One region of the Streptomyces cynarae genome, then DNA from elsewhere that is predicted to be linked to it. Evidence: riboswitches for the same ligand, from Rfam matches in the RefSeq annotation. Region 1 holds a riboswitch; the other holds the start of a gene.
What was found. Region 1 has a riboswitch for ZMP and ZTP ahead of N8I84_RS01595 (phosphoribosylaminoimidazolecarboxamide formyltransferase). Riboswitches for the same ligand answer to the same signal wherever they lie in the genome.
Positions count from the first base shown of each region.

Region 2: another riboswitch for ZMP and ZTP. It lies ahead of N8I84_RS24605 (glycine hydroxymethyltransferase); the one in region 1 lies ahead of N8I84_RS01595 (phosphoribosylaminoimidazolecarboxamide formyltransferase).

Region 1 is NZ_CP106793.1:302,072-316,030, reverse strand. It holds gene N8I84_RS43000 (hypothetical protein) at 232-429, shown strand; partial or broken gene N8I84_RS42995 (bifunctional DNA primase/polymerase) at 462-557, shown strand; gene N8I84_RS42990 (hypothetical protein) at 560-766, shown strand; gene N8I84_RS01665 (VOC family protein) at 902-1,297, shown strand; partial or broken gene N8I84_RS01660 (IS5 family transposase) at 1,379-2,162, opposite strand; gene N8I84_RS01655 (SgcJ/EcaC family oxidoreductase) at 2,445-2,861, opposite strand; gene N8I84_RS01650 (sigma-70 family RNA polymerase sigma factor) at 3,120-4,085, opposite strand; gene N8I84_RS01645 (hypothetical protein) at 4,408-4,632, opposite strand; partial or broken gene tpg (telomere-protecting terminal protein Tpg) at 4,693-5,110, opposite strand; gene N8I84_RS01635 (MFS transporter) at 5,406-6,662, opposite strand; gene N8I84_RS01630 (MarR family winged helix-turn-helix transcriptional regulator) at 6,653-7,153, opposite strand; gene N8I84_RS01625 (VOC family protein) at 7,508-8,011, opposite strand; gene N8I84_RS01620 (S1 RNA-binding domain-containing protein) at 8,213-9,076, shown strand; partial or broken gene N8I84_RS01615 (MFS transporter) at 9,423-10,754, opposite strand; gene N8I84_RS01610 (TetR/AcrR family transcriptional regulator) at 10,751-11,407, opposite strand; partial or broken gene N8I84_RS01605 (Tn3 family transposase) at 11,400-11,690, opposite strand; partial or broken gene N8I84_RS01600 (IS630 family transposase) at 11,827-11,952, shown strand; ZMP/ZTP riboswitch at 11,985-12,069, shown strand; gene N8I84_RS01595 (phosphoribosylaminoimidazolecarboxamide formyltransferase) at 12,100-13,257, shown strand.
Region 2 is NZ_CP106793.1:5,343,520-5,357,478, reverse strand. It holds gene N8I84_RS24610 (hypothetical protein) at 34-708, shown strand; gene N8I84_RS24605 (glycine hydroxymethyltransferase) at 719-2,170, opposite strand; ZMP/ZTP riboswitch at 2,211-2,300, opposite strand; gene N8I84_RS24600 (glutathionylspermidine synthase family protein) at 2,439-3,623, opposite strand; gene N8I84_RS24595 (hypothetical protein) at 3,630-3,971, opposite strand; gene N8I84_RS24590 (DMT family protein) at 4,113-4,943, shown strand; gene pdxR (MocR-like pyridoxine biosynthesis transcription factor PdxR) at 4,958-6,349, opposite strand; gene N8I84_RS24580 (carboxymuconolactone decarboxylase family protein) at 6,397-6,903, shown strand; gene N8I84_RS24575 (carboxymuconolactone decarboxylase family protein) at 6,900-7,346, shown strand; gene N8I84_RS24570 (isocitrate lyase/PEP mutase family protein) at 7,343-8,059, shown strand; gene N8I84_RS24565 (ABC transporter substrate-binding protein) at 8,075-9,037, opposite strand; partial or broken gene N8I84_RS24560 (ABC transporter permease) at 9,039-10,981, opposite strand; gene N8I84_RS24555 (quaternary amine ABC transporter ATP-binding protein) at 10,981-12,258, opposite strand; gene N8I84_RS24550 (GMC family oxidoreductase) at 12,258-13,787, opposite strand; gene N8I84_RS24545 (aldehyde dehydrogenase family protein) at 13,890-13,959, opposite strand, start outside.

The DNA of each region.
Region 1 (13,959 bases):
GCAGCGACTCACGGCAGCCTGGTCCCCAATCTTCAGTCGCTGAGCTGCCGCTGGCTACTGCACGCCGGGGCTGGCCTGTGCACCCTCTGGCTCCCGGCCGAAAGGCCCCAGCAGCGAACTGCCCCGACTGCCGGACGGCCTCTCACCCGCCTGCCGGGTGCCCCTGCCTGCCCGCAGGCCGCTGGTGCCAGGGCTTCCATGCTGCAACGTCGACCAGCGACGCATCGAAACATGGTGGAGCGCCACCCCAACTCAGGAGTCGGAATCGCCTGCGGCCCCGCAGGCCTCGTCGCCATCGACGCCAAGCCGGCCCAACCCCCGAGCCGGGACCGGATCCTGCCCGGCATCCCCATCGGCGACCACGTCGACCTCACAGGCATGGCCGCCGACTTCCACACTCTCGCCGTCCTGGCCGCACTCCGCGGCTAGCCCGCCCCGCCGAGGACGACACGACGTTGCGCGTGCGGACCGCGTTCGGCGGCCTGCACGTCTGGTACCGGGTGCCAGACGGCCGCCGCTGGCAGTGCTCGGCTGGCTCAAGCCAAGGACGAGACCTTGCTTGGCGGGTCGACGTACGCGCCCACGGCGGCTACATCGCCCCGGCACCCGCACCCGCCACGGCACCTACACCCCCCTCGACGAGGTCCGTGAGCCCACCGCACTCCCCGCCTGGCTCGCCCAAGAACTCGAACGCACCGGCCACTTCCCCGCATCCAGCGTTCCCACCCCCGGCCAGTACCGCCCCGCGCCCGGCAAGCCGTCCTAGCCGCTGGCGGCGGCCGTGACCGTACTAGGCGGTTTCCTCCAGATCAAGCCCGTTTGATATCTCTGGCCAACAAGATCTCGGATCTGTCGGGCGGGCGACATACGCTGAGCCCCGTCCGCACTATCTGGGAGAAGCATGACAAGCAGGTTCACCGAGTTGACCGTTGACTGCCATGATCCGGAGAGGCTCGCGGCCTTCTGGTGCGAGGTCCTGGACTTCAAGGTGATCGACCGGAGCGAGGGCAAGGTCGAGATCGGCTCTTGGGTGCCAACCGTCGAGGATGTCCGGGCCCACCAGATGCCGCCTACCCTGGTGTTCATCCGTGTGCCTGAGGGCAAGACCGTCAAGAACCGACTTCACCTCGACGTCAGCCCGATCGACGCCAGCACCGAGGACGAGGTGACCAGATTGCTCCGTCTCGGCGCCGTTAAGGCGGACGTGGGCCAGGGCCCAGACCGGAACTGGGTGGTCATGGCTGACCCCGAGGGCAACGAGTTCGACGTCCTGCGCACCTTGGCACCGCAGGACTAGCCTGCCTTCCTCCGAGCACCTTTCCGACCAGATGAAGATGGCGGCGATGTGGAGTCCGGCGAGGTAGATGGTGGCGGTCTAGTCGTATCGGGTGGCCAGACCGCGCCACTGCTTGATCTTGTTGATGCACCGTTCGACCGTGTTCCGCTGCTTGTAGGCGTCGCGGTCGAAGGCTGGCGGACGGCCGCCGCAACCGGCCGAGCCCTTGCGGTTCGCGGCCTGGTCGGCCGACTGTGGGATCACCGACCGGCTTCCGCGCCGTCGCAGGTGACTGCGGATCATCCGAGACGAATAGGCCTTGTCGACCAGGACCACGTCCGGTGTGGTCCTGGGCCGGCCGATCGGCCGGGGCACTCGTAACCGGGCCATGACCTCGGGAAATGCGGGTGCGTCACCTGCCTGCCCGGGCGTGACGACGAAAGCGAGCGGGCGGCAGCGGCTGTCGGCGGCGAGGGGAATCTTGGTGGTCGAGCCGCCGCGGGAACGTCCGAGGGCATGGCCGTCCGGCTCGCCGGCTGGGGCGGGCCCCTATTGACGAGCCCCGGCGGCGTGCTGGTGAGTGCGAACGACGGTGGAGTCGACCGCGACGACCCAGTCGAGGTCGCCTTCGGTGTGGGCCTGGGCGAGCAGAGCGGTGAAGACCTTCTCCCAGGTGCCGTCGGTGGCCCACTTCCGCAGCCGGTTGTGGGCACCCTTCCGCGACCCAAAGTGCTCGGGCAGGCCCATCCAGGCTGTCCCGGTGCGGTACTTGAAAGAGATCGCGTCGATCACCTGCCGGTGATCACGCCACCGTCCTCCGGCGCTTCGGTGTTCGGTCCGGCAGCAGCGGCTCGATCCGCGCCCACTGGGCATCAGTCAACGACACACATCAACCAACGGTCAGATGATCCAAAGGGAACGGCGTAGCCCGGCCCGGTAGACAAGCAAAACGAAGCTCCTGGTGGCGACGGTTGATCTCGGTCAGACAACCCACCTACCAGGAGCTTCGTCGCTCTGTCACCTCAACTCTAGTGCCTGGGGCTTGGCTGTAGGCCAGAGCGAGTAGCTCGATCCTGGTGCGGGGGGATGGGGAGCCCCCTGGGCCGGGTCGACCGAAAGCGTCCCTCTTCCGCGGAGGTGGTTGAGGGGCGCCAGGCCGGCAGCAGCCTCAGCCCTGGTGCATGAACGCCGGGGAGTTCTGGTAGGCCGCGAGCAGCCACTTGCCGTCCTGCCGGGTGAGCACCCAGCTCGCGACTACAAGGCGGCCTTCCAGCACCTCACTTTCGCCCGGGAAGAGGATGCCCGTCTCACTGACGACCACGGCGGCATCGTTGTTGAGGAAACGGATGCTCAGTACCTTATCGGTAGTGGTCGAGCCCTTCAGGAAGGTGCTGAAGCCGGCCTTCATGCTCTCGCGGATCTCTTCCCGGGACTTTCGGTAGGACCCGGGCAGGATCGCGCTGGCGTCGTCGGTGTACTCGGCCACGAACGCATCAGCATCGTTGGCAGTCCTGGCTTCGTATACGCCCTTGAGCACGTTGCGGATGGCGGTCTCGTCCGCTGCACGGGTCTGGTTCGCAGTCAAGGTCTTCCTCGCTTCATCGTACGGTACAGATCGCCGCGGCCTGCGGCTCACAGGGAGTCGTCTGCGCTCCGCAGATAGATACCGGCGGCCAGGCCTGAACTCATCGCGCCCGCGCAGATTCTTTGCGGGTGCCAGCCGATAGCGCCCTGAACAGTGGTGATGCGCCTGGATCTGGTCGGCTTGCCGCCCCGAGCCGACGAAGAGCGGGCCCGCCCGCGTCACGACATCGGCACGGGCCGGCGGCAAGCGGAGCAGCCTTCAGGATCCGCTTGTGGTGTCCAGGTCGAACGCTGCAAAGACCTCGACGTCCTGGAACACGGTGGTCCTGCTGATGCCGGCGTCGGTGATGGTGAACACCTGCAGGGTGTGCAACTCGAACGCGCCGCTGTCGCCGCGGCGATAAGCCGCGAAGCCCGGCTGGCCGTTCGCCGCAATCGGGTCGAGACTCCAGGTGCTGCCGGCCTTTGCGAAGACCCAGCCCATGAACCGGGCGTAATTGTCTCGGCCGACGAACCAGTTGAGCATCGGAGGCATCTCCATGAGGACATCGTCGGCGAGGAGCCGCTTGATTCCTTCGATGTCCGCCTTCTCGAATGCCTTCATGTAGCGCTCGACGCAAGCCCGTTGTTCCGCCTGTGAGGGCTCCGCGACGCTGTCCTCCCGGACGCCTGCTTCGTTCAGACGTGCACGCGCCCGCTGCAGCGAACTGTTGACCGAAGCGACCGACGTGCCGAGCACGTCCGCGGTCTCGGCCGCTGAGAAGGCGAGCACCTCACGCAGGATCAATGCGGCACGCTGGCGCGCCGAGAGATGCTGCAGCGCGGCGACGAACGCCAGGCGCAGGCTGCCCCTGTCGACGGCTGCGCCGGCCGGGTCCCCCAGGTGCAGCAACGCGTCGGGCATCGGCTGCAGCCAGGTGACCTCGCCGCCGTGGACGAACGGCTGGAGGGGATCGCTTTCCGCGACCATCCCTGACGGCAGCGGTCTGCGGCTGCGGCTCTCCAGGGCATTCAGGCAGGCGTTTGTCGCAATCTGGTACAGCCAGGTCCGCAGCGAGCCGCGGGTTCGGTCGTAACGTGCCCGCGCCCGCCAAGCCCGCAGATAGGTCTCCTGCACTAGGTCTTCGGCATCGTGAACCGAGCCGAGCATCCGGTAGCAGTGGGCGAGCAGCTCCGGTCGGTATGGCTCGAGTTGGCGGTCGAAGTCCGCCGTCGTGGTCGCCATCCCGACCCCTTCCGTTGCGTCCCTCGTCGGGGACACTATTGCATCTCCACCCCACCGGCCTGGGGGGCGGCTCCTCCAGGCCCTGTCCCACACCGGAGATCCCCTCCAGCACGGCGGCCGCTGCCTCGCGGATGATCACCAGCCGGACAGCTGCTGCCGCGGTCTCCAGCCGCACGTTCCGCTATGCGACCTCGGCCTGGGGCTCATAGACTCTCGACCGCGCCGCGGCCACCGGCGTCTCCGGCTCCTCGAGCAACGTCACCATGAGCGCCCCAACGCGGCTGAGTGTGAGGTTCCGCTACCTCGTCGCGAGGGGCAGCACTCAGAGGCGCGGGCACCCCGTGCGTTCCAACGCCTTGCGGGCGGCGAGATAGCCCGCGATCTTGAACGCCAGTTCATGAGAGCCGAACGTATCGGCGCGGGCGCGCCGCAGCACCACCCGAGTGGCGATCACGACTCCGTGCTCGGGCAAGCTCAGCTGCTCCTCGATCCCCACGGCGGCAGCCGCGAAGAAGCGTGACAGGGCCTCGGCGGGTTCGTAGTCCACCGTCAGCTCTTGAGCCACCTCGAAGGCGAAGCCCTCAGCTGCGGGCTCGAAATCCACCTCTTGCTCCCGAGCCTGGAAGAGGCGGCCGGCGTAGTGCGGGGCAGCGCGAGGGCGAGGTGGCGCAGCCGCGGGTCGTCGGTGCTGTCGGGGGCGGCGGTGTAGCTGAATCGGGCGCGGGTGTCGAGAACGATGCCGCAGGTGGTGGCTGCTGTCTGCTTGGCCTTGGCCCGGATCTGCGGCTGCCGGCGCTTCGTAACCTCACGTTCCAAGCGCGCCGCGAGGTCCTTGCGGGGTTTTCTGATCTGGTCCTTCACGTACCGCTCGACGGTTCGCTGGGAGATCTGCAGCAGTTGCGCGACTGCCCTGGTGCCCTTGAGCTGCTTGACCAGGTACCGCATCTGGGCCCGGCGGACTTGGGGATGGGGCGCGTGAACGCGCCCTGCACTGCTTTGTCGAGCCCGTCCCCGACGGTGACCATCGGCCTGCCTCTCTCCCTACTCTCCGGAGTCCTTGGCGCTGTCCTCGCCGATCTTGGTGTATCGGACAGGGCCGGCGACCTTGCCACACCCTCTCGCGCGAGGCCCAGACACCTGGCCTATCACCCGTCAGTCGACGTTGACCCTGTGACTTCGCCGATAGACGGCCAGCGGCGGACAGGGAAGCCCATGTCATCGCGTCGTGACGAGTCGTAGTTGGCCATTTCGCCGATCGATAGTCGGCCAGTCGGGATGTCGAAGGGCTGCTCCCGCCAGGCGTTTGCCTCCGGACCAGGCTCATGGGCTGACCGAAGCGGGATGGGCAGAGGAGGACGCGGAGGACCTGCGCAGGTCTGCTGTTGTGGCGCCCACTACGGCCACGGCACCGAGGCAGAGCAGGCCGCCGCTGACGAGGGCGGCTGCTCCTGAGGTGACATCTGCCACGAGGCCGCCGCGCATGTTGCCGATGTCGGGTCCGGCTTGTCCGACGATCTGTTCAGCGGCACTGACGCGGCCAAGGAACTCGTGAGGCGTGTGCATCTGGACGACAGTGCTCCGGGAGACGACGGTGACGGTGTCGGCGGCGCCGGCTATGACGAGGAAAGCCAAACCGATCCATGGGTTGGGCGACATGCCGAACAGCGTCAACGCTGCGCCCCAGGCGGCGGAACCGCCAAGCATGACCAGGCCGGGACGGGGGAAGCGGGTGAAGGTTCCCGAGAAGAAGGACGCTGTAACGCCGCCGACGGCGATGGCCGTGAGGAACAGTCCGAGGGTGCGTGGATTGCCGTTGAATCGTTCGGCGTTGATCAAGGGGAACAGGCTGATGGGCATCGACAGCACGGTGGTGGCCAGGTCTGTGAGCAGGGCTCCGCGAATGACGGGGGTGCGGCCCAAGAAGGCCAGGCCGTCCAGCACCCCCCGCAGGCCGGGCCGTGCGGGCTCGTCTCCGCGGTTCATATGGGGCAAGCCGAAGGCACCGTAGAGCGCGGCGACGAACGTCAAGGCGTCGATCAGGTAGCAGGTGCCGACTCCCGGCCCGCCTACGATCAATCCGGCGAGCGTGGGGCCGAGCAGCATGGCGCCCTGGAAGGCGATGCGTCTCAACGCCAGTCCCGCAGCCAGTTGGTGCTTGGGCAGAAGGTGCGGGACGAAGGTGCGCGAGGCCGGGCCGCCGCCTGCGCCGAAGCAGGACTGGAGCGCGACGATCCCCAGCACGCCGGCGGCAGGAACGTGCCCGAGGAACGCCTGGAGTGCGAGGAGGAGCGAACACACGGCTTGTCCGCTGGTGGTGAGCAGGTAGAACTTCCGGCGGTCCACTCGATCGACGAGCGATCCGGCGAACAGTCCGAGCGCGACGAGCGGAATCGCCTGGGCCAGCCCGACGGCACCCGTCCACGTGGGGCTCTTCGTCATCTGCCAGACCTGGAACATGACGGCGACGAGCGTCATCTGGCCGCCGAAACCGGACAGGGTCTGCCCGATCCACAACCGCCGGAACGGTGGTGACGACCGTAACGGAGTCACGTCGATCAGCGTGCGCTTCAGCCCCATGCGGGATCCTCCGCCAGCTTCTCGGCGATCCGGTCGTGGAAACTCTTGCGCTCAAGAGCCCGCTCGATATCGGCGACGACCTGGGAGAGCGGGTAGGGAATCTCCGCCTCCAGGTCAGCGACGGCGGCCTCGGTGGCCCGCCATTCCGCTGCCAGGCGATCCACGACACGACGGGCTTTGTCGGTGAGCGTCACCTTCCTGGTGCGCGCGTCGTCGCCCACGACCGTCTGAACCCAGCCGGCCGTGCGCATCGCGGCGACCTTCTGGCTGAGTGCCGAATGTGTGCGCTGAACCGACTCGGCCAGTTCCGCGATGGTCATGGGTCCGCAAGCGTGAAGCCGGAGCAACTCCATGACGAAGCTTGGTTTGAGCCCGTCGATCTGTTGCTCGGAGTAGATCCGGGCGATGTCGGCGTCCATGGACGCCTGCAGCAGACGCAGGGGCCGCCAGAGGCTTTGCTGCGTCGGGTCGAGCGCGTGGTTGTCAGCCATGCGCAACATCGTAACAGCACTTATATAAGCACTGTTGTTTTTGGACTCGGCTGTCGATGAGGACCTCAAACACGTGGCTTGTTGCTGTCGATCGCGCTGGCGAGTTGGTCGGCGTACTCCGTCAGGAGTGGCTTGAGCTGGGCGTAATGTGTGTTCGCTCCCGGCCTGGCGAGGCAGTTGGCGATCGATTCCCAGTGCCTGCGGTGTCGTAGCTGGGGTGGCAGAGCGGGTATGAGAGGGGCGAGTGCGCGTTCGCTGCCGGTGACGCGCGACCAGACGAATTCCGAAGCGGCCTGGTGCTTCCGTGGGCTGTCGTGGGGGAGGGGTGGTGCCGGGCCTTGGGGTGATCTGGCCTCAGATAGCGGCCGAGTCCCCTTGCGGGAGGGTCCGTCGGCGCAGAAGCTCCTCCTGCGAGACGTCTTCCACGTGGGTCAGAAATACCCATATGTGACCGGAAGGGTCCTTGACGATGACGGTGCGGTCACCGTGGAACATGTCCTTCGGCGGCTGGATGATCTCAGCGCCGGCGGCTTCCGCGCGCTCCGCCAGGCTGTCGACGTCCGGCACGAAGACGTGCAGCGTGACGGACGTACCTCCGCCGAGTGAGGTCGGCGCGGCGAAGGAGGCGGCCTCCGCCTCGCCCACGCTGGCGTCGCCCAACATCAGGGTCGACCGTCCTATGGTGATCTCGGCGTGCAGAATCCCGCCGCCCGGAGCGTCGATCCTGAAGTCCTCACGGGCGCCGAACGCCCGCTTGTAGAAATCGATCGCCGCGGCGGCGTCGTCGACCATGATGTGCGGGATCACGGCATAGCGGTAGCGGTTGGGGATCTCGATGTGGGGTGTGTGCTCGGTCACTACGAACCTCCCTGAAAAGGCACCGCTGGTCGGTTCCTGCGGCTGGAAGGAACCTAGAAGCTCAAGCTTGGTTGAGGTCAAGCGTGTGACCCTGCAAGTGCCTGTCTGACAGGCCACCTGGAGTCCCTGCCCTGCCATTCGGAAGGCACAGCTCGCCAGCTCGAGTGCTCATCCGCCAACAGACGTGAAAGCACATCAGGCATGAAGATCACGATCTACAGCTGGAGTACTAGGCTCACCTCCATGTCCGAGCCGGCCCCTGACCCTCGCATGCAGTCCTTGATCAACCACCTCCGGCCGGGAGTCGTGAGAACGGTGAAGGTCACCGGGTTCGACGGAGCGGACGTCCTAGTGCAGCTCCTGGATGCCGAAGGGGAGAAACCCGAAATCGGTCGGATCCCTCGACATGAGGCGTCGATGCGTCGGATGGAGCATCCGTCCGAGCTGTTTGAGGTCGGCCAGGAGATGCATGCCGAAGAGATCGGGCGTTGGCGCGAAGGTCAGCTTCACCTCTCCGCCAGGGCGTGCGAGATTCCGGCCTTGCGGTCCTTTCTCCTCGCGTTTGAGCGAGGGCAGGTCGTCGCTGGGACGGTCTCCGGGGTTCACAACTTCGGAGTCTTCGTTCATCTAGATGGCGAACCGGATGGCCTCTGCACCGGCTTCATCCGGGTGCCGGACCTGAGGTGGGGCTGGATCAACCACCCCTCCGAGGCAGTTGAAGTTGGCCAGCGGATCACCGCTGAGGTGATTATGGCCGAGACGCGCTCCGGACAGGTCACGCTCTCGATGAAGGCTCTGCAGGAAGATCCACTCATTCGGTTTGCGGATCAGGTCGGCCGGGTCCTCACTGGACCAGTCGCCAAGATCGTTCCTTTTGGTGTGTTCGTGGAGCTTGCTCCTGACGTTGTGGGGTTCATTCACCTGTCAGAGCTGACTGACGAGCTGGTCGCGACCCCGGATCAGCTTGTCGATGAAGGCGAGCTGATCACGGTGAAGGTCGCCGAGGTCGACCTCCAGCGTCACCGGGTGCGGCTGGGCGCCGCTGGCGGAGCGGACAGAACCTAGCGAGACGAGGAGTTAATTCCATCTGGCGAGGTGCGACCAGAACAATCCACCTGCCGTTCCGTCAGGAGCGCCTGCGGCCCTGCCCACGCTCACGCTTCTCATGGCGTGAAAGAAAGTGCCCACCACCACCGAGGACCTTGGATCTTCGGAAATGGTGCCAAGCAGACTGGCACATCACGGTTGTTGCAAGAAGCGTGACCGCTTGGTGCCAACCATGCGCCGGCGTCGCCGGTGGGCGCCGTCGCCGGCGCCGGGCGTTTGTGTGTCGAGCGGGTGCCGCCTGCGGTGTTGGTGCTTGCGTCGGGCACGTGGAGGTCGTGCCGTGTCCTTCCTGCTGGGCCGGGCGTCGGGGTAGCTGCGACGCAGGGAGCAGGCCGAGTGCGGCGAGTGCGGCCAGGACCAGCAGGGCAGGGCTCATCGTTGAAACTGCGGACCCGGTTGCGCCGGCCGCGACGGCGATGCCGAGGGTCGGACCGATGTTCATGGCGGTCTGCTTGAGCCCACCGACGACCCCGGCGTACCCGGGCGGCGCGTCGCCGACGACGGTCCCGGTGGCAGTGACCATCACTGTGGCGAACCCGGCACCGATGACGGCAAAGGCTGCGGTCATGGCCATCCACGGGCTGGTCGGACCGAGCCGGGACAGCCCCGCGATGCCGACCGCAACGAGGGCCGTACCGGCGATCGCGGTGTGGCGCGCACCGTACCGGCGCAGTGCGGCGCCCGCGGCCGGTGCGCCGAGGACCATGAGCGCGGTCAGCGGTAGGACGCGCAGACCGGTGGCGAGCGGGTCGAGGCGGAGTGTGTCCTGGAGGTAGAACGTGGCCCTGAACAGTGCGCCGAACAGGCCGGCGGTGGTGACCAACAGGATTGCCATCGACGCCGTCACCGGTGCGGACCGCGCCACGGCCGGCGGAACGATCGGGTGTGTGGTGCGGCGTTCGTGCCGGGCGAGGACCGCTGCGACGCCTGTGACGGTGAGGAGTTCGAGCAGCGTCGGCGAGGCGGTCCACCCCCGCGCGGGTACGTCGGCCAGGGCGTGAACCAGGACTGCGAGCGCGATCGCGAGCAGGCCCGCACCGGTGAGGTTGAGCCGCGAAGAGTTGGCACGTTCAGGTGTCGGCGTCCGCACGGCGAGGACGAGAGCGGCGATGACGAACGCGACAGGCACGTTGACCCAGAACACGGCGCGCCAGCCCAGCTGCGCCACGAGCACACCGCCGAGGATCGGACCGGACCCCGCCGCCACCGCGATCGCACTGGTGCGGATGGCGATGGGCGTGCCGAGCCGGTCCGCGGGATACGCCAGCCGCAGTAGCGCGAGCGTCGCAGGCTGCAGGAGCGCGCCGAAGCCGCCCTGCATCGCGCGCAGGACGATCACCCAGCCGACGGTTGGCGCGAGCGCGATCCCGGCGGAGGCGGCCCCTAAGCCCAGGACGCCGGCGAGCAGCAGGCGAGGATGCCCGTAACGATCCCCGAGGCGCCCGGCGATGACGAGCAACGCGGCCACCGCGACCAGGTAGCCGGTGCTCGTCCACTGGATCTGCACCATGCTCGCGCCGAGATCACGCTGCAGGCTGGGCTGTGCCACGAGCAGGATGGTGCCGTCCAGTGCGACGATCATTGCGCCGGCCACGCTGACCAGAAGTGCGAGCTGCCGCTGTACGGGTGCGGTCATGAGGTCATCGGGCCAAGATGGGCGTCCAGAACTGCCGTGATGAGCCGGTCGCGCTGGTCGTCGCCGGGGTCACCGCCCAGCGGTGGGGCCCCGAGGGCGAGTTGCAGGCTGCCCCAGGCCCACAGCTGGGCGATGCCGTGCAGGTTCGACCACAGGGCGGCGGCGGTCACGGCAGGCGGCGGTGCGGCCTCGTTCGGCCCGCCGGTGCGTTGCGTGGCAGCCCGTTCCGATCGGCATCGGGCGACGAGCTCGGTGATGTGTCCGAACAGCGGGAGGGTCGATTCGCGCAGCCTCGGTTGGTCCGATGGCTGCGGCGCGCTGTCGAGCAGGTCGTGCCGCCACATGAGCTCGAACATGCCGCGGCGTTCCAAAGCGTACCCGACGTACACCCGCGCGAGGGCATCCAGCTCGCCGCGTGATGTGGTCGTGCCGGAGACCGCGGCCTCGAACCGGGTTCCGAGGTCCTCGAAGCCGCGACGGGCGATAGCCGACAGTAGCGCGTGGTGCGTGGGGAAGTACCGACGCGGCGCCCCGTGCGACACCCCCGCTCGACGGGCTATCTCCCTCAGGCCCACGGACGCGGAGCCCTCGGTCAGCACGAGGTCGACCCCGACATCGATCAGCCGCTCCCGAAGGGAGCCCTCATCAGTCATAGACAGTGTCTACCAGGGGTCGTAGACACTGTCTACTATGTTTGGGGCGGCCGCGGGTGAAGCGGCGCAGGACCTGTTCGGCCTCCGTGGTGCCCAGGCGCAGGGCGGTGGCGTACTTGACCATCTGGTCGTACTGCTGCGCGACCAGGTCCCACTTGATGGCCCGGGTTGTCAGCGGGCCGCCGAGCGTGGGCCAGCCGGGCGGGGTGTCGTGCGGGCGGCGTAGGCGGATGTTGCCGATGTTCTTCAGCCTCGGCAGCAGTCGGAAGTTGAGCAGCTCGGTGAAGGCCCCTACTTGTCCCCTGGTGTCCGGGCTAGGACTCCGGGGCCAACGACTGGGCTTACATCGACCTCGCCAGCGGTGCTTCCGGCCACCGCCACCTGCTGATCCGCCGAAACCGAACCACCGGCGAACTCGCCTACGCTGGCGCAACGCCAACGCCCGGCACCGCTACGTCCTGGCCGCCGAGCGCCGAGAACGCGCCCGCATTCGCAGCGAGAAGGGCTTCCGCTGGGGCAGGCGCCCTTGTGTCTTTGCGGTCTGAGCGGTCACGTCGTACTGCTTGCCGATAAAGTTGGGCCCGGCCGCAACTGGCGAGGGTGGATCACCACCGGGGAGTGGCCATGTTCCGATGTGAGCGTCGACCGCCTGGGCGCCTCCATCAGCGATGTCCCGCTGAGGAGGCCAGAACGTGGAACTGCGCTACGGAACCAATCCGCACCAGGCAGCGGCGCCCGCCGCTCCGGTGATGCCCGACCGATGGCCAGTTCGGGTGCTGCACGGACAACCGTCCCTCATCAATTTGCTGGACGCGCTCAACGGGTGGCAGCTCGTGCGTGAGGCGAGCCAATCGCTTGGCAGGCCGGCAGCAGCTTCCTTCAAGCACGTCTCACCCGCCGGCGCGGCCGTGTCCGGCCCCGTCGACGAGGTCACCGCGGGGCTCTACGGCGTCGCAGGCGACAGCGTCGGCGCCCTGACCAGTGCTTACCTGCGCGCGCGTGATGCCGATCCGAAGTCCTCCTACGGCGACTTCGCCGCCGTCTCCCACCCGGTTGACGCCGAGCTCGCCGAGCTGCTGACCAGCGTGGTCTGCGACGGCATCATCGCCCCCGGCTACGCACCGGGCACAGTCGAGCGGCTCAGCAGGAAGAAGAACGGCCGCTTCCTGGTCTTGGAGGCAGACAAGACGTTCACACCTTCACAGTTCGAAGCGCGGGAAGTCTTCGGCCTGCGGCTGGCCCAGGAACGCGATCAGGTGCAGCTTTCCACCGCCCTGCTCGACGCCCCCGTGGTCGGTGCACTGCCCAAGACCGCAGTGGACGACCTGCTGCTGGGGCTGGCGGTCATGCGCTACACCCAGTCCAATTCGGTGTGCTACCTGCGGGACGGGATGACCTTGGGGATCGGTGCCGGCCAGCAGTCCCGTGTCGACTGCACCCGTCTGGCCGGGGGCAAAGTCGACACCTGGTGGCTGCGACGCCACCCGGCCGTGCGCGCCCTCGCCTTCCAACCGGGCGTCCGGCGCCAGGACCGGATCAACTGGCAGATCCGCTTCATCGAGGGCGACCTCACCCCGGACGAGAGCGGGCGCCTGGCACAGGTACTGTCCACACCGGCCGACGCGCTGACCCCGGATCAGCGTGAGCAGTGGCGGCAACGCCTCACCGGCGTCGCCTTCGTCTCCGATGGCGCACTGCCCTTCCGTGACAACGTCGACCACGCCCACCGCCACGGCGTTGAATACATCGCCGAGCCGGGCGGATCCATCAGGTCCGACGAGGTCGAGAACGCCTGCCGCGAGCACCAGATCACGCTCACACGCACGGGCCTCAGACTGTTCCACCACTGACGACACCGGGGTCGACTGCCGAGACCCCGAGTCTCTGTCCGCTGTTCCTGTCGCGATCAGCCGTTGTCAGCCGGAGCGGCGGAGCAAGCCGGTGAACCTACGCGGTCAGAGCACTAGATCGGATAGTCGATCTGAGCGATGTCCTCGGCAAGATCTTCAAGCCGCACTTCAGGTGCAAGGCCGAGACGACTTCCTGTGTGAGCGGTTTGAGATCACAGACGTGCTGGACGGCTTCCAGTGCCGGTGCCATCTCGTAGTACTCGTCGGAGAACTGCACGTAAGCCTCGGCAGTGCCTTCCAGCAAGAGAGGGAGGGGCCTTCCGATCGCGGTCGGTGTCGCGGTGCCAGCGGATGAAGGCGCGGGCGGCGGAGCGGGGTGCGTCGCAGGCCGGGAACCGACGCGGTCCGGCTGCGGGCGGCGCTGTATCCGTTTCCAAAGCCGCCGCCGGTCCGGCGCCGCTCACGGCAGTACCCAGGCGGCCGACCACACCCGTGGCGGTCCGCGCGCCCGCCCCGACGCCGCCGGGGATGAATCCGGGTGCGCGGTGCGCACCGCACTGGACGATGCGCCGCATCGTGCGAACCGAGGCGCACCACCATGCGCCGCATCCTGGGCACCGGTGCGCGCACGGGCCACCCACCGCATCAAGGAGTCTCGGGCCGGACTGGCTCATCGGTCTCCCCGCCACCCCGCAGGATGAT
Region 2 (13,959 bases), 5.0 Mb from region 1:
TGTAACAAGGAGCATGACAACTGAGGGGGTCGCATGCGCGGGCTCGGCGGGCTGGTGGGGGCGCTGGTCACGACGGCGGTGGCCACGGTGGTGGCGCTGGGCGGGGCTGCCGTGCCGGCGCGGGCCATGAGCAGGGACATACCCGATCTGGCACTGGTCGTGACGGGCGATTCGGGCCGCACGACGACCTTACGCTCGGGTGACCGGCGGTTCGCGCTGCTGTGGCAGTTGCTGGCGCCGACGGAGACACGGACGGAGCGGGTGCCCGAGACGTGGCAGCGGGGTCGGTATCCGCGGGCGCGGGCCACGGTGGTGTGGGCGCTGACCGGGATCGGGGGGTGGCCGTACACGCGCCGGGCACCCGGGGGCGACGTGGCCATCGAGCGGCAGGACCAGGTGTTCCTGGCGGCGGACGGGACGCCCTGGGTGCGGTCGGACCCGGCGCCGGACGTGGCCGACGACGACATCCGGTGGCGGCGGGTGCCGAAGGACGTCTTCGAGCGGTTGGAGCGGGACGGCCTCTTCGGGGCCGCGCCCGCCGCGCCCGGGGTGGTCTTCCGGACGACCTGCGCTGGGCGGCCGTGGGGCTCGGGGCGGGGCTGGCGCTGGGTGCCGGTGGCACGTTGGTCGTACGACGGCGCGCGCGCGGCTCAGCGGGTGGCCGAGCCGCCGCGTCAGGAGCTCATCGATCTCGGAGAGCTCGGGTGACCGGCAGTGGTCAGCCCAGGTCGACCTCCGGGTACAGAGGGAAGCCCGCCACCAGGTCGGTCGCCCGCTCGGCGATCTCCTGGGCGACCTTCTCGTCCAGGACGTGGGCCGCCTTGGACGGGGCGCCGGACTTGGTGGTGCCCGGCTCGGTGGTGGTGAGGACCCGGTCGATCAGGCCCGCCACCTCGTCCATCTCCGCCGTGCCCAGGCCACGGGTGGTGAGCGCGGGCGTGCCGATGCGGATGCCCGAGGTGTACCAGGCGCCGTTCGGGTCGGCCGGGATGGCGTTGCGGTTGGTGACGATGCCGGACTCCAGCAGGGCGGACTCGGCCTGGCGGCCGGTGAGGCCGTAGGAGGTGGCCACGTCGATCAGGTTCAGGTGGTTGTCGGTGCCGCCGGTCACCAGCGTGGCGCCGCGGCGCATCAGGCCCTCCGCCAGCGCACGGGAGTTGTCCACGATCCGCTGGGCGTAGTCCTGGAAGGCGGGCTGCCGGGCCTCCGCGAGCGCCACCGCCTTCGCGGCCATCACGTGCGGGAGCGGACCGCCGAGGACCATCGGGCAGCCGCGGTCGACCTGGTCCTTGAGGGAGTCGTCGCACAGGACCATGCCGCCGCGCGGGCCGCGCAGCGACTTGTGGGTGGTGGTGGTCACGATCTGGGCGTGCGGGACCGGGTCGAAGTCGCCGGTGAGCACCTTGCCCGCCACCAGGCCCGCGAAGTGCGCCATGTCGACCATGAGCGTGGCGCCGACCTCGTCGGCGATCTCGCGCATGATCCGGAAGTTGACCAGGCGCGGGTAGGCGGAGTAGCCGGCGACGATGATCAGCGGCTTGAACTCGCGGGCCTGGGTGCGCAGGGCGTCGTAGTCGATGAGGCCCGTGGCCGGGTCGGTGCCGTAGGAGCGCTGGTCGAACATCTTGCCGGAGATGTTCGGGCGGAAGCCGTGGGTGAGGTGGCCGCCCGCGTCCAGGGACATGCCGAGCATGCGCTGGTTGCCGAAGGCGCGGCGCAGCTCGGCCCAGTCCTCCTCGGAGAGCTCGTTGACCTGGCGGACGCCCGCCTTCTCCAGGGCCGGGGTCTCGACGCGCTGGGCGAGAACGGCCCAGAAGGCGACGAGGTTGGCGTCGATGCCGGAGTGCGGCTGCACGTAGGCGTGGCGGGCGCCGAACAGCTCGCGCGCGTGCTCGGCGGCCAGCGACTCGACGGTGTCCACATTGCGGCAGCCCGCGTAGAAGCGGCGGCCGACGGTGCCCTCGGCGTACTTGTCGCTGAACCAGTTGCCCATCGCCAGCAGGGTGGCCGGGGAGGCGTAGTTCTCGGAGGCGATCAGCTTGAGCATCTCGCGCTGGTCGGCGACCTCCTGGCCGATGGCGTCGGCGACCCGGGGCTCGACCGCGCGGATCACGTCGAGGGCGGCGCGGAAGGCGGTGGACTCGGTGGAGAGGGGCTGCTGCTCTGTCATGTCGGCCTCCGGGCGGCGTGGCTTGAAGCGTTCACGGTTCACGGTTGGCCCAGGCGCACGGCACTCGCTCGCATCCGGGCCGCTCCCCGATGGTCGGTCCCATCCCAGCGCGCCAGTCACGGCCCGTCGATCAGCCTACCGGGCGTCGCGGCGCGGTCCGTTCCCGTGTCCATCATGCGAGCGACGGGGAAAGGGCACACGTTCGTCTGCGGCCGGAAGCGGGGCCGGACCGGCTGCGGGCGGTACTTCGGCGTCGCGCGGACCGTGTCTAGAGGATCACGTGCGGCAGGAAACGCGCGTACTCGTCCGTGACCAGGCCCGACGACTCGCGGATGCCGAGGCCCGCCGACTCGTCCTCGACGACCCAGGCGCCGAGGACGACGTGGTTGCCGTCGAAGGAGGGCAGGGGCGCCAGCTCCTGGTAGCAGCAGGGCTCCTCCCGCACGACGGGCGCGGCGCCCGGCGCGTGGACCGTGACGCCCTCGCCCTCGCGGCCGAGGAGCGGCTTGGCGACGTAGCCCGTGGTGCGGGCCGGCTCCCGGGGGCCGTCCAGGTGGGCCGGGAGCAGGTTCGGGTGGCCGGGGTACAGCTCCCAGAGGATCGCGAGCAGGGCCTTGTTGCTGAGCAGCATCTTCCAGGCGGGCTCGATCCACAGGGTGCTGCCGGTGCCGCCGCCGTTGTCGAGGGTGTCGAGGACGTGGCCGCCGAAGCGGTCGGTGGTGAGCCATTCCCAGGGGTACAGCTTGAAGCAGCTGCGGATGAAGCGGAGCCGGTTGTCGACGAAGCGCTCCGAGAGCGGGTCCCAGCCGATCTCCTCCATGGAGATCCAGTCGGTGTCGAGGCCGGCCTGCTCGGCGGTCTCCTTCAGGTAGGCGACCGTCATCAGGTCCTCGCCGAGTTCGTCGTCGGCGGAGTGCGCGAAGTACAGCGGGCCCCCGGGCGGGAGCAGCGTGGCCTGCCTCTTCCAGGCGGCGACGAGGCGTTCGTGGAGGGAGTTCCACTGGTCGGCGCCGGGGAAGCGGTCCTCCATCCAGAACCACTGGGCGCTCGCCGCCTCCACGAGCGAGGTGGGCGTGTCGGCGTTGTACTCCAGGAGCTTCGCCGGGCCCGTGCCGTCGTAGCGCAGGTCGAACCGGCCGTACACGGAGGGGAGTTCGGCGCGGCGGTGCCAGGCCTCGGCGACCGCGGCGGCCACGCGCGGGTCGGTGATGCCGAGGTCGGCGAAGCGGTCCGTGGCGACGATGTGCCCGGCGGCGGCCAGACACATGGCGTGCAGCTCCTCGACGACCTCTTCGAGGGCCTCCACCTCGTCGAGCGTGAAGACGTAGTAGGCGCTCTCGTCCCAGTAGGGGCGCAGGGAGTCGTCCGGGTAGCGGGTGAGGGGATAGATCAGGCCCTGTGCCTCGACGGTCTGCTGCCAGCCGGGGCGGGGCTCGGTCGTACGGCGTTCCACCGCGGCTCAGCCGCCGGACTTGCCGTGACCGCTGCCGAAGCCGCCGCGGTCGACGCCGCCGTGGCTCCCGGAGCCTCCGGATCCCTTGCGGGGCTTGGTGAAGGAACCGCCGTTGACGAAGCCGCCCTTCTTCTTGCCGCCGTAGTACCAGCCGCCGTTCACGGACGTCTTGGTGGACGTGCAGTTCTTGTCGGAGACGACCTTGTAGCCCTTGCCGAGGGTGTAGCTGTCGCGGTCGACGCAGCGCTTGTCCGGGTCCGAGGAGCAGGCGGTGAGGGCGGCGGCGAGGAGTCCCACGCCGCCGAGGACGACGGTGCCCGAGCGCAGTTGCCGACGTGTGTCCGCCATGTTCGTTGATCCCCCGTCGAGTGAGAATTCGTTGAGTCTTCGGTGAGACTGTGCGGCAATCAGACTAGAGACCGCCGCCGTCGCGTTCACCCCTGCCCCTGTCCTCGGGATGTCTCCTACAGTCGCTCTGTGCTTGTGGGAATGGTGTGTGCGCTGGGCGCGGCGGTCTGTTTCGGTACGGCGACGGTGTTGCAGGCGGTCGCGGCGCGGGCGGCGGGCGGGGGCGGTGGCGGGGACGCGGCGCTGCTGCTGCGGGCCGTGCGGCAATGGCGGTATCTCGCGGGGCTCGCGCTGGACGGGCTCGGGTTCCTGTTCCAGATCGCGGCGCTGCGGTCGATCCCGATCTACGCGGTGGGCGCGGCGCTCGCGTCCAGCCTGGCGGTGACGGCGGTGGTCGCGGCGCGGCTGCTGCGGGTGCGGCTGACCGGGAGCGAGTGGGGCGCGGTGGCGGTGGTGTGCGCGGGTCTCGCCATGCTGGGGCTGGCGTCCGGGGCCGAGGGCGACCGGGGCGGTTCGGCGGGGCTCCGGTACGCGATGCTGGCGGCGGCGGTGTGCGTGCTGGTGCTCGGGCTGGCCGGGGGGCGGTTGCCGGGGCGGGGGCGTTCGCTGGTGCTGGGGCTGGGTGCCGGGTTCGGGTTCGGGGTGGTCGAGGTGGCGGTGCGGCTGATCGACTCGCTGGCGCCGTGGGGGCTGCTCGCCAATCCGGCGACGTATGCGCTGGTGGTGGGCGGCGGGGCGGCGTTCGTACTGCTGACGACGGCGCTGGAGCGGGGGTCGGTGACGGTCGCGACGGCCGGCATGGTGGTCGGCGAGACGGTGGGCCCGGCGGCGGTGGGCGTCGTGTGGCTGGGCGACCGTACGCGGGAGGGGCTGAGCTGGCTGGCGGTCCTGGGGTTCGCGGTGGCGGTGGCGGGTGCGCTGGCGCTCGCCCGGTTCGGGGAGGCACCTGCCCAGGCCGCGGAGGCTGCCTGATCCGGTCAGCACACCTAGGGCAACACACGGCACAGCGCTTCCAGCGCCCCCGACCACGCGTGGTCCGGTGGTGTTCCGTAACCCACGACCAGGGCGTCCAGTGGGCGTGTGGTCGCCGACGGGTGGCGGTAGGCCGACAGACCCTGCAGTGACAGGCCCTGCCAGGTGGCCGCCCTGATCACCGACGCCTCCGTGTCCGGGGGCAGTTGCAGCACCGCGTGCAGGCCTGCCGCGATGCCCCGGACCCGTACCTTCGGGGCGCGGGACGCGAGCGCGGCGACCAGGGCGTCACGGCGGCGGCGGTAGCGCAGGCGGGCGGCGCGGACGTGGCGGTCGTAGGCGCCCGAGGTGAGGAACTCCGCGAGGGTGAGCTGTTCCAGGACACCGGTGGCCCAGCCGCCGGCCCGCTGGGCGGCCAGCACCTCCGGGAGCAGGGACGCGGGCAGGACCATCCAGCCCAGGCGCAGCCCGGGGGCGAGGGACTTGCTGGCGGTGCCCAGGTACACCACGTGGTCCGGGTCGAGGTCCTGCAGCGCGCCCACGGGCTGGCGGTCGTATCGGAACTCGCCGTCGTAGTCGTCCTCCAGGACGAGGCCGCCCGTGCGACGGGCCCAGTCGACCACCGCGGACCGGCGCTCCGGGCGCAGGGCGCCGCCGAGGGGGAACTGGTGTGCGGGGTTCAGCAGCACCGCGGGTATGCCGGTCAGGTCCTCCGTCCGCGTGCCGAGGTCGTCGAAGGGCAGCGGTACCGTGCGCAGCCCGGCCCGCTGAAGGATGTTCCAGTGCACGAACAGGCCGTACGACTCCACGGCCACCGAGCCCGCCCCGCGGTCCCGCAGCACCTCGCCGAGGACCTTCAGGCCCTGCGCGAAGCCGGAGCACACCACGATCCGCTCCGGGTCGGCCCGCACACCCCGGACCCGGGAGAGGTAGCCGGCGAGCGCGGTGCGCAGTTCGACACGGCCGCGGGGGTCGCCGTAGCCGAGGGCGTCGTGCGGGGCGGCGGCGAGGGCATGGCGGGCGGCCTTGAGCCATGCGGTGCGCGGGAACGAGGCGAGATCCGGGGTGCCCGGCGTCAGGTCGTAGGGGAGGCGGCCGCGCTCGGGCGGATGCGGGGCGGGCCGTTCGGGCGGCCCGGCCACCGGATGCTCGGCCACCCGGGTGCCCGAGCCCTGGCGCGCGGTGAGCCAGCCCTCGGCGACGAGATCGGCGTAGGCGTCGGCGACCGTGTTGCGGGCGATGCCCAGGTCGGCGGCGAGCGAGCGGGAGGACGGCAGCCGAGTGCCGGGCGCCAGGCGGCCGGTGCGGACCGCTTCGCGCAGGGCGTCGGTCAGGCCCCGGCGCAGGCCCGGGCCGGTCGGCTCCAGATGCAGGTCGATGCCCAGAGTGGCCCACGTTTTCCCCATGGAACTGGACCATACCCCTGGGCTGCTTCGCTCATAGGGTCGAAGACATGACGACGAACGAGAACACCACCACCGTTGAGTACGCCCCCGAGCACACCCCCCGCATGGACTGGGGCAAGCACGCCCCCGAGGTCTTCAGGACGATGGTCCGGCTCGACGCGGCCGCCGGGCAGGGTCTGGACCCGAAGCTGCGCGAGCTGGTGAAGATCCGCGCCTCGCAGCTCAACCACTGCGCGTTCTGCCTGGACATGCACACCAAGGACGCGCTCGCGGCGGGCGAGAGCGTCGAGCGGATCATCCAGCTCAGCGCCTGGGAGGAGTCGCGGCACTTCTACACCGAGAAGGAGGTGGCCGCGCTGGAGCTGACCGATGCGGTGACCGTGCTGACGGACGGGTTCGTGCCGGACGAGGTGTACGAGAAAGCCGCCAAGCACTTCGAGGAGGCCGAGCTGGCGCAGCTGATCGCCGCGATCACGGTGATCAACGCGTGGAACCGGTTCGGCGTGACGACGCGTGCGGTGCCGGGGCACTACCAGCCCGGCCAGTACAAGTGACGGCTCGGACCACCCACCTGGACCCCGCGGTCCGGGCCTCGATGCAGGCCCTGAGCGCGGCCGCGAAGAAGGGGCTCGGCGACCCCGCCCTCGCCGAGCTGGTCCAGATCCGTGCCTCGCAGCTCAACCACTGCGCGTTCTGCCTGGACATGCACCTGGCGATCGCCCGGAAGCAGGGGGTCGACGAGTCGCGGCTGGACCTGCTGAACGCCTGGGAGGAGGCCGGGGAGGTCTTCGACGAGCGGGAGCGGGCCGCGCTGGCGCTGACGGAGGCGGTGACCGTACTGACAGAGGGCTTCGTGCCGGACGAGGTGTGGGAGCGGGCCGCCCGGCACTTCGACGAAGCCCGGCTCGCCCACCTGCTCGCCCTCATCACCGTCATCAACAGCTGGAACCGGCTGATGGTGTCCCGACGCATTCCGGCGGGGAGCATGGAGTGGTGAGCAAAGTCGACACGTTCCGCGCCCTGCACCACGGACGCCTCCCCGGCGATCCGCTCGTCCTGCCCGGGCCCTGGGACGCGGCGAGCGCGCGGGCCCTGGTGGACGCCGGGTTCCCGGCGCTCGCAACGCCCAGCGCCGGAATCGCCGCCTCCCTGGGGTACGCGGACGGGTCCACCCCCGCCGACGAGATGTTCTCGGTGGTCGCACGGATCACCCGTGCGGTCGATGTGCCGGTCTCGGCCGACGTGGAGGACGGGTACGGACTCGCCCCGAAGGAGCTGGTGGAACGGCTTCTGGAGGCGGGCGCCGTCGGGTGCAACCTCGAGGACTCCGGCGGAGGTGCCCTCAAGGACCCGCGGCAGCACGCCGAGCGGCTCGCCGAGGTGCGGGCCGCGGCAGGCGACCGGCTGTTCCTCAACGCCCGCGTCGACACGTTCACATGCGGGGACGGGGACCCGGAACGCGCCATCGAGCGGGCGGCCTTGTACGTCGCCGCGGGCGCCGACTGCGTCTATCCGATCGGCGCCCCGGCGAACGTACTGCCGCTGCTGCGGGCCGGCATCCAGGGGCCGCTCAACGCCTACGCCAAGCTCGACGGCGAGAGCCCCTCGCCCGCCGAGCTGGGCGAACTCGGCGCCACCCGGGTCACGTTCGGACCCTGGCTGCAGCGGCGGGCGACAGCGGCGCTGGGCGAGATCGCCCAAGGGCTGTAGGCGGGTTCGGCGGGATCAGGACAGCCACGACCTCCAGGTGGACTCGTGGCTGTCCACCCACTTCTTCGCCGCCTCGTCGGGGGTCGTCTTCTGGTCGGCGATCATCAGGGCGACCTCGTTCTGGTCCTCCGTCGTCCACCTGAACTTCTGCAGGAACCGGGCCGCCTTGCCGCCCTTCTTCGCGAAGTCGGCGTTGAGGTACTTCTGCAGCGGCGTGTGCGGGTAGGCGCAGGCGACCTTCGCCGGGTCCGCGTCGCAGCCCTCCTTGTACGGCGGCAGCTTCACCTCCGTCATGGGGACCTTCTTGAACAGCCACTGCGGCGCGTACCAGTACGTCAGGAAGGGCTTCTTCTCCTTCGCGAACTGCCTCATCTGCGTGATCTGCGCCGCCTCGGAACCCGCGAAGACCACCTGGTAGTTCAGCTTCAGGTTCTGCACCAGCGCCTTGTCGTTGGTGACGTACGACGGCGAGCCGTCCATCAGCTGGCCCTTGCCGCCGCTCTCCGCCGTGCGGAACAGGGAGGCGTACTTGTTCAGGTTCTTCCAGTCGGTGATGTCCGGGTGCTGCTTGGCCAGGTACGTCGGCACGAACCAGCCGATGTGACCGGTGACCCCCAGGCCGCCGCCACGGGTGATCGTCTTCTTGTCCTCGACGTACCGCTTCTCCTGGTCCGGGTGGCCCCAGTCCTCCAGGATCGCGTCGACCCGGCCCTGGCTCAGCGCGTCCCAGGCGGGCACCTCGTCGACCTGGACGGTGTCGACGCGGTAGCCGAGCTTGTGCTCCAGGATGTACTGCGCCACGGCCACGTTGGCCTGGGCGCCCACCCAGGACTGCACGGACAGGGTCACGGACTTCGAGCCCCCGGCGTTCGCGAAGGGAGAGGCCTGCTTGGTCATGTCGGCGGCGCCGCACCCGGCGAGCAGCGAGCATGCGGCCGCCGTCGCGGCGATCAGCGCCGTCCTGCGGTGCAGTGTCATGTCACGCTCCCTTCGTCGAGCGTCGCTCGGTCGGCTGGGTCACCCGGTCGAGCATCAGACCGAGGCAGACGATCGCGATCCCGGCCACCAGACCGGTCGCCAGGTCGCCCTGGGCGAGGCCGAAGACGACGTTGTAACCGAGCGCGCCGCCGCCGACCAGGCCGCCGATGATGACGACGGCGAGCACCAGGACCACGCCCTGGTTGACCGCGAGCAGCAGGGCCGGGCGGGCCAGCGGAAGCTGCACCTGGCGCAGCTGCTGTCCACTGGTCGCGCCGAGCGAGCGGGCGGACTCCAGCGCCGCCGGGTCCACCTTTCGCACGCCCTGCGCGGTGATCCGGACGACCGCCGGAAGGGCGTACACGATGGCGGCGGCGACGGCCGGGGCGCGGCCGACGCCGAACAGCGCGACGACCGGGATCAGGTACACGAACTGCGGCATCGTCTGGAAGACGTCGAGGACGGGGCGCAGCAGCCGCTCGAAGCGGTCGCTGCGGGCGGCCGCGATGCCGGTCGCGAAGCCGACGACGAGGGTGACGGCGACGGCGGCGAGCACCTGCGACAGCGTGTCGAGGGACGGCTTCCACACACCGAGCACGCCGATCGCGGCCATCGCGAGGACGGCGGTCAGCGCGGTGCGCCAGGTGCCGATCAGCCAGGCCAGGGCGGCGACGATCAGCAGCACCGACCACCAGGGCAGCCACTGCAGACCGGAGCGGACCGGGTCCAGGACCCAGGTGGTGAAGTGGCCCGCCCAGTCGGCGGTGCCGCCGACGACCGGGACGCCGGAGTACAGGTGGGCGGTCATCCAGTCGACGGCGCGGTTGACGGGCTCGGCGATGTTGACCGTCCAGCCCGTGGGCCAGTCGAGGCGGCCCGCCAGGCGCGCGGCCAGGGCCACGGCGACGGCGGCGAGGGCCGCGTAGGCCCAGGGCGCGCGCTGCGCTGCTCCTGCCCGATCCGGTTGCCCGCCGCTGAGGTCACCCGGTCCAGGACGACGGCCAGCAGCACGATGGGGATGCCCGCGGCCAGCGCGGCGCCCACGTCGACCGACGCCAGCGCCTGGTAGACGCGGTCGCCGAGGCCGCCGGCGCCGATCACCGAGGCGATGACCGCCATGGACAGCGCCATCATGATCGTCTGGTTGAGGCCGAGGAGGAGCTCCTTGCGGGCGAGCGGGATACGGGCGGTCAGCAGGCGCTGCCGTGCGGTGGCGCCGAGGGAGTCGACCGCCTCCAGCACCTCCTTGTCGGCGCCGCGCAGCCCGAGGGCGGTCAGACGGGCCATCGGCGGGGCGGCGTAGACGACCGTGGCGAGGACGGCGGCGGGCACACCGATGCCGAAGACCAGGACCACGGGCAGGAGGTAGGCGAACGCCGGGAGCACCTGCATGGTGTCCAGGACCGGGCGCAGGGCGCGGTCCACCCGGTCGGACAGACCGGCGCCCAGGCCGAGCAGTGCGCCGACGAGAACCGAGGCGAGGACCGCGACCACCATGAGGGCGAGGGTCTGCATGGTCGCCACCCACATGCCGAGCAGACCGCAGGCGAGGAACGCCGCTGCGGTGCCGAGGGCGAGGCGCACACCGGAAGCACGCCAGGCGACCACGGCGGCCGCGACCGTCACGCCCGGCCAGCCCGCGGCGAGCAGGACCAGGTAGACGGCGCGCACGGAGACGACGACGGCGTTGCTGACGTAGCCGAAGAAGTACAGGAACAGGGGGTGGCTGTCCCGATTGTCGATGATCCAGTTGCTGGCCGTGGTGAGGGGCTTGGAGAGGTCGACGGTGAGCGCGCCGGGCCAGCCGGCGCCCGGCCAGCGGGAGTTCACCAGCGGTGCGAGGACCGCGGCGATGACCGCGAGCACCAGGAGTTTGCGGGCGGCGCGGGTTTTGACGAAGCCGGGCAGCAGTGTGCGTGGGGCGCTTGCGGTGACCGTGGCCATCAAGCGTCCTCCTTGCTCGTGCCGACCGGCGGGCGGTGCGCCGGGCCTTGCTTGCCGGGTGCTTCCGTCACACCCGGCTTGGCTCGCGCGGGAGTGACCCCGTCGCCCAGCTGCGCCGCCACGGCGGCACGCTTGCCGGCGGCCACGGCGGCCATCCCGGCCGCGGACTTCCTGGCCCGAGCCGTTGCGGCCGACGTCTCCTCGTCCGTGGTGTCCCCGGTCGGCGCCTCGTTGCTCGCCGCGACCCCGGCGACCACCCCGAGCAGGGCCTCCGGGTCCACCAGGCCCAGGCAGCGGCCGTCGTCCACCACCCGCGCCGGGGCACCCGCCCGGGCCACCGCCTCGATCGCCTCGGAGACCGTGGCGTCCGGCGGTACCGCCGGGCCGCTGCCCGCCTCCTCCAGGGACGCGGCGCGCATGGCGCTGCGGACCGTGATGACCTGTTCGCGCGGGACATCGCGGACGAACTCGCGGACGTAGTCGTCGGCCGGGGAGCCCACGATCTCCTCGGGAGTGCCCAGCTGGACCACGCGGCCGTCGCGCATCAGGGCGATGCGGTCGCCGAGTTTGAGGGCCTCGTTGAGGTCGTGCGTGATGAAGACCATCGTGCGGCCCTCCTCGCGGTGCAGCCGGACGACCTCCTCCTGCATGTCACGCCGGATCAGCGGGTCGAGCGCGCTGAACGGCTCGTCGAACAGCAGCACTTCGGGATCGACGGCGAGCGCGCGGGCGAGCCCGACGCGCTGCCGCTGACCGCCCGAGAGCTGGGCGGGCCGCCGGTGCTCCATGCCCTCCAGGCCGACCTTCGCGACGACCTCGGCGGCCTTCTCGCGGCGTTCGGACCTGCCCAGGCCCTGGATCTCCAGACCGTAGGCCACGTTGTCGAGGACCGTGCGGTGCGGCAGCAGGCCGAAGTGCTGGAAGACCATCGCGGCCCGGTGGCGGCGCAGTTCGCGCAGCCGGGACCTGTCCATGGCGCGGACGTCCTCGCCGTCGATGACGATCGTGCCCGCGGTCGGTTCGATGAGGCGGGTCAGACAACGCACCAGCGTGGACTTGCCGGAGCCGGACAGACCCATGACGACGAAGACCTCGCCCTTGCGGACGTCGAAGCTCACATCGCGCACGGCAGCCGTGCAGCCGGTGCGTTCGCGCAGCTCTGCGGGGCTCAGCGCACCGAGCTCCGGGTCGCAGGGGACGCGGTCCGCCTTGGGTCCGAAGACCTTCCACAGGCCGTCCACGGAGAAGACCGGTGTGCTCGAGACGGGAGTGCTCATCACAGACCACCTCCGATCAGGTCGACGGCCTTCTCCCCGACCATCAGCACCCCGATCATCGGGTTGACGGCGGTCATGGTCGGGAAGACGGAGGCGTCGGCGATGCGGATGCCGTCCAGGCCGCGGATGCGCAGCTCGGGGTCGACGACGGCGAGGTCGTCGGTCTCGGCGCCCATGCGGCAGGTGCCCGCCGGGTGGTACACGGTGTGGGCGACCTTGCGGGCGTACTCGCTCAGCTCCTCGTCACCGGTGATGTCCGGGCCGGGGCACACCTCCCGCTTCAGCCAGCCCGCCAGCGGCTCGGTCTTCGCGATCTCGCGGGCGATGCGGATGCCGTCGACGAGGGTGCGGCCGTCGTAGTCGTCCTCGTCGGTGAAGTAGCGGAAGTCGAGAGCGGGCTTGACGGACGGGTCCGGGCTGGTGAGGTACAGCCGGCCGCGGCTCTTCGGCTTGGGGATGTTCGGGGTCATCGAGACGCCGAACTCCGGCCGCTCGTAGCCGAGGCGCTCCGGGTTGTCGGTGAACGGGACCTGGTAGAAGTGGAACATCAGGTCGGGGCCCGCGTGTTCAGGGTCGCGGCGCACGAACAGTCCGGCGTCGGAGTCCATCGCGGAGTTCTCGGGGATCGGGCCGTGCGTCTCCCAGACGATGACCGACTCCGGGTGGTCGAGCAGGTTCTCACCGACGCCCGGCAGGTCGTGCACCACGGGTATGCCGAGCTGCTCCAGGTCCGCCTTGGGGCCGATCCCGGAGTGCAGCAGCAGCCGCGGGGAGTCGACGGCGCCGGCGCACAGCACGACCTCTCGCCGGGCCCGTACGAGGATCTCCTCGCCCTCCTTGGTCCGCACGTGCACACCGCGGGCGCGCGTGCCGTCCAGCTCCAGCCTGTAGGCCCACGTCTCAAGCAGCAGCGCGAGGTTGGCGCGTTCGTCCATCACGGGGTGCAGATACGCCACCGACGCGCTGGAGCGCTTGTTGTTCTCCGGGTGGTAGGCGAGGTCGAAGAAGCCGACGCCCTCGGTGAACGGCTTCTTGTTGAAGCCTTCGACGCGCGGCACGCCGAGCGCCGCCTGGGCCGCGTCCACGAAGTCGCGGGCGATGGCGTTCCGGTCGTTCTCGTCGACGGGGACGATGTTGTTCTTCAGACGGGCGTAGTACGCCTCCATCGGTACGGCGCCCCAGCCCTCGGCGCCGGCCGCCTCCCACTCGTCCCAGTCGGACGGCAGCGGCTTGAAGGCGATGAGGGTGTTGTGCGAGGAGCAGCCGCCGAGGACGCGGGCGCGGCTGTGCCGGATGTGGGAGTTGCCGCGCGGCTGTTCGGTGGTCGGGTAGTCGTAGTCGAGTTCGCCGCCGAGCAGGCCCATCCAGCGGCGCAGCGTGAGGACGTCGTCGCGGCCGACGTCGCTCGGGCCGCCCTCGATGACGGCGACGGTGACGTCCGGGTTCTCGGTCAGGCGGGAGGCGATGACGGAGCCTGCGGTTCCGCCACCGATGACGACATAGTCGTACTCGTGGGTGGTCTCGGGCATGGGCGTCGTGCTCCAGGGATACAGAGAGGTCGGGGAAGTGCGGGATCGGGGGAAGGTGGGGACGAAGACGGAGGTCGGGGGAGATCGGTCGCGGGGCGGGGCTCAGCCCGCGAACCACCGCACCGGCTTGGGGGCGAGGTTCTGGTAGACGTGCTTGGTCTCGCGGTACTCG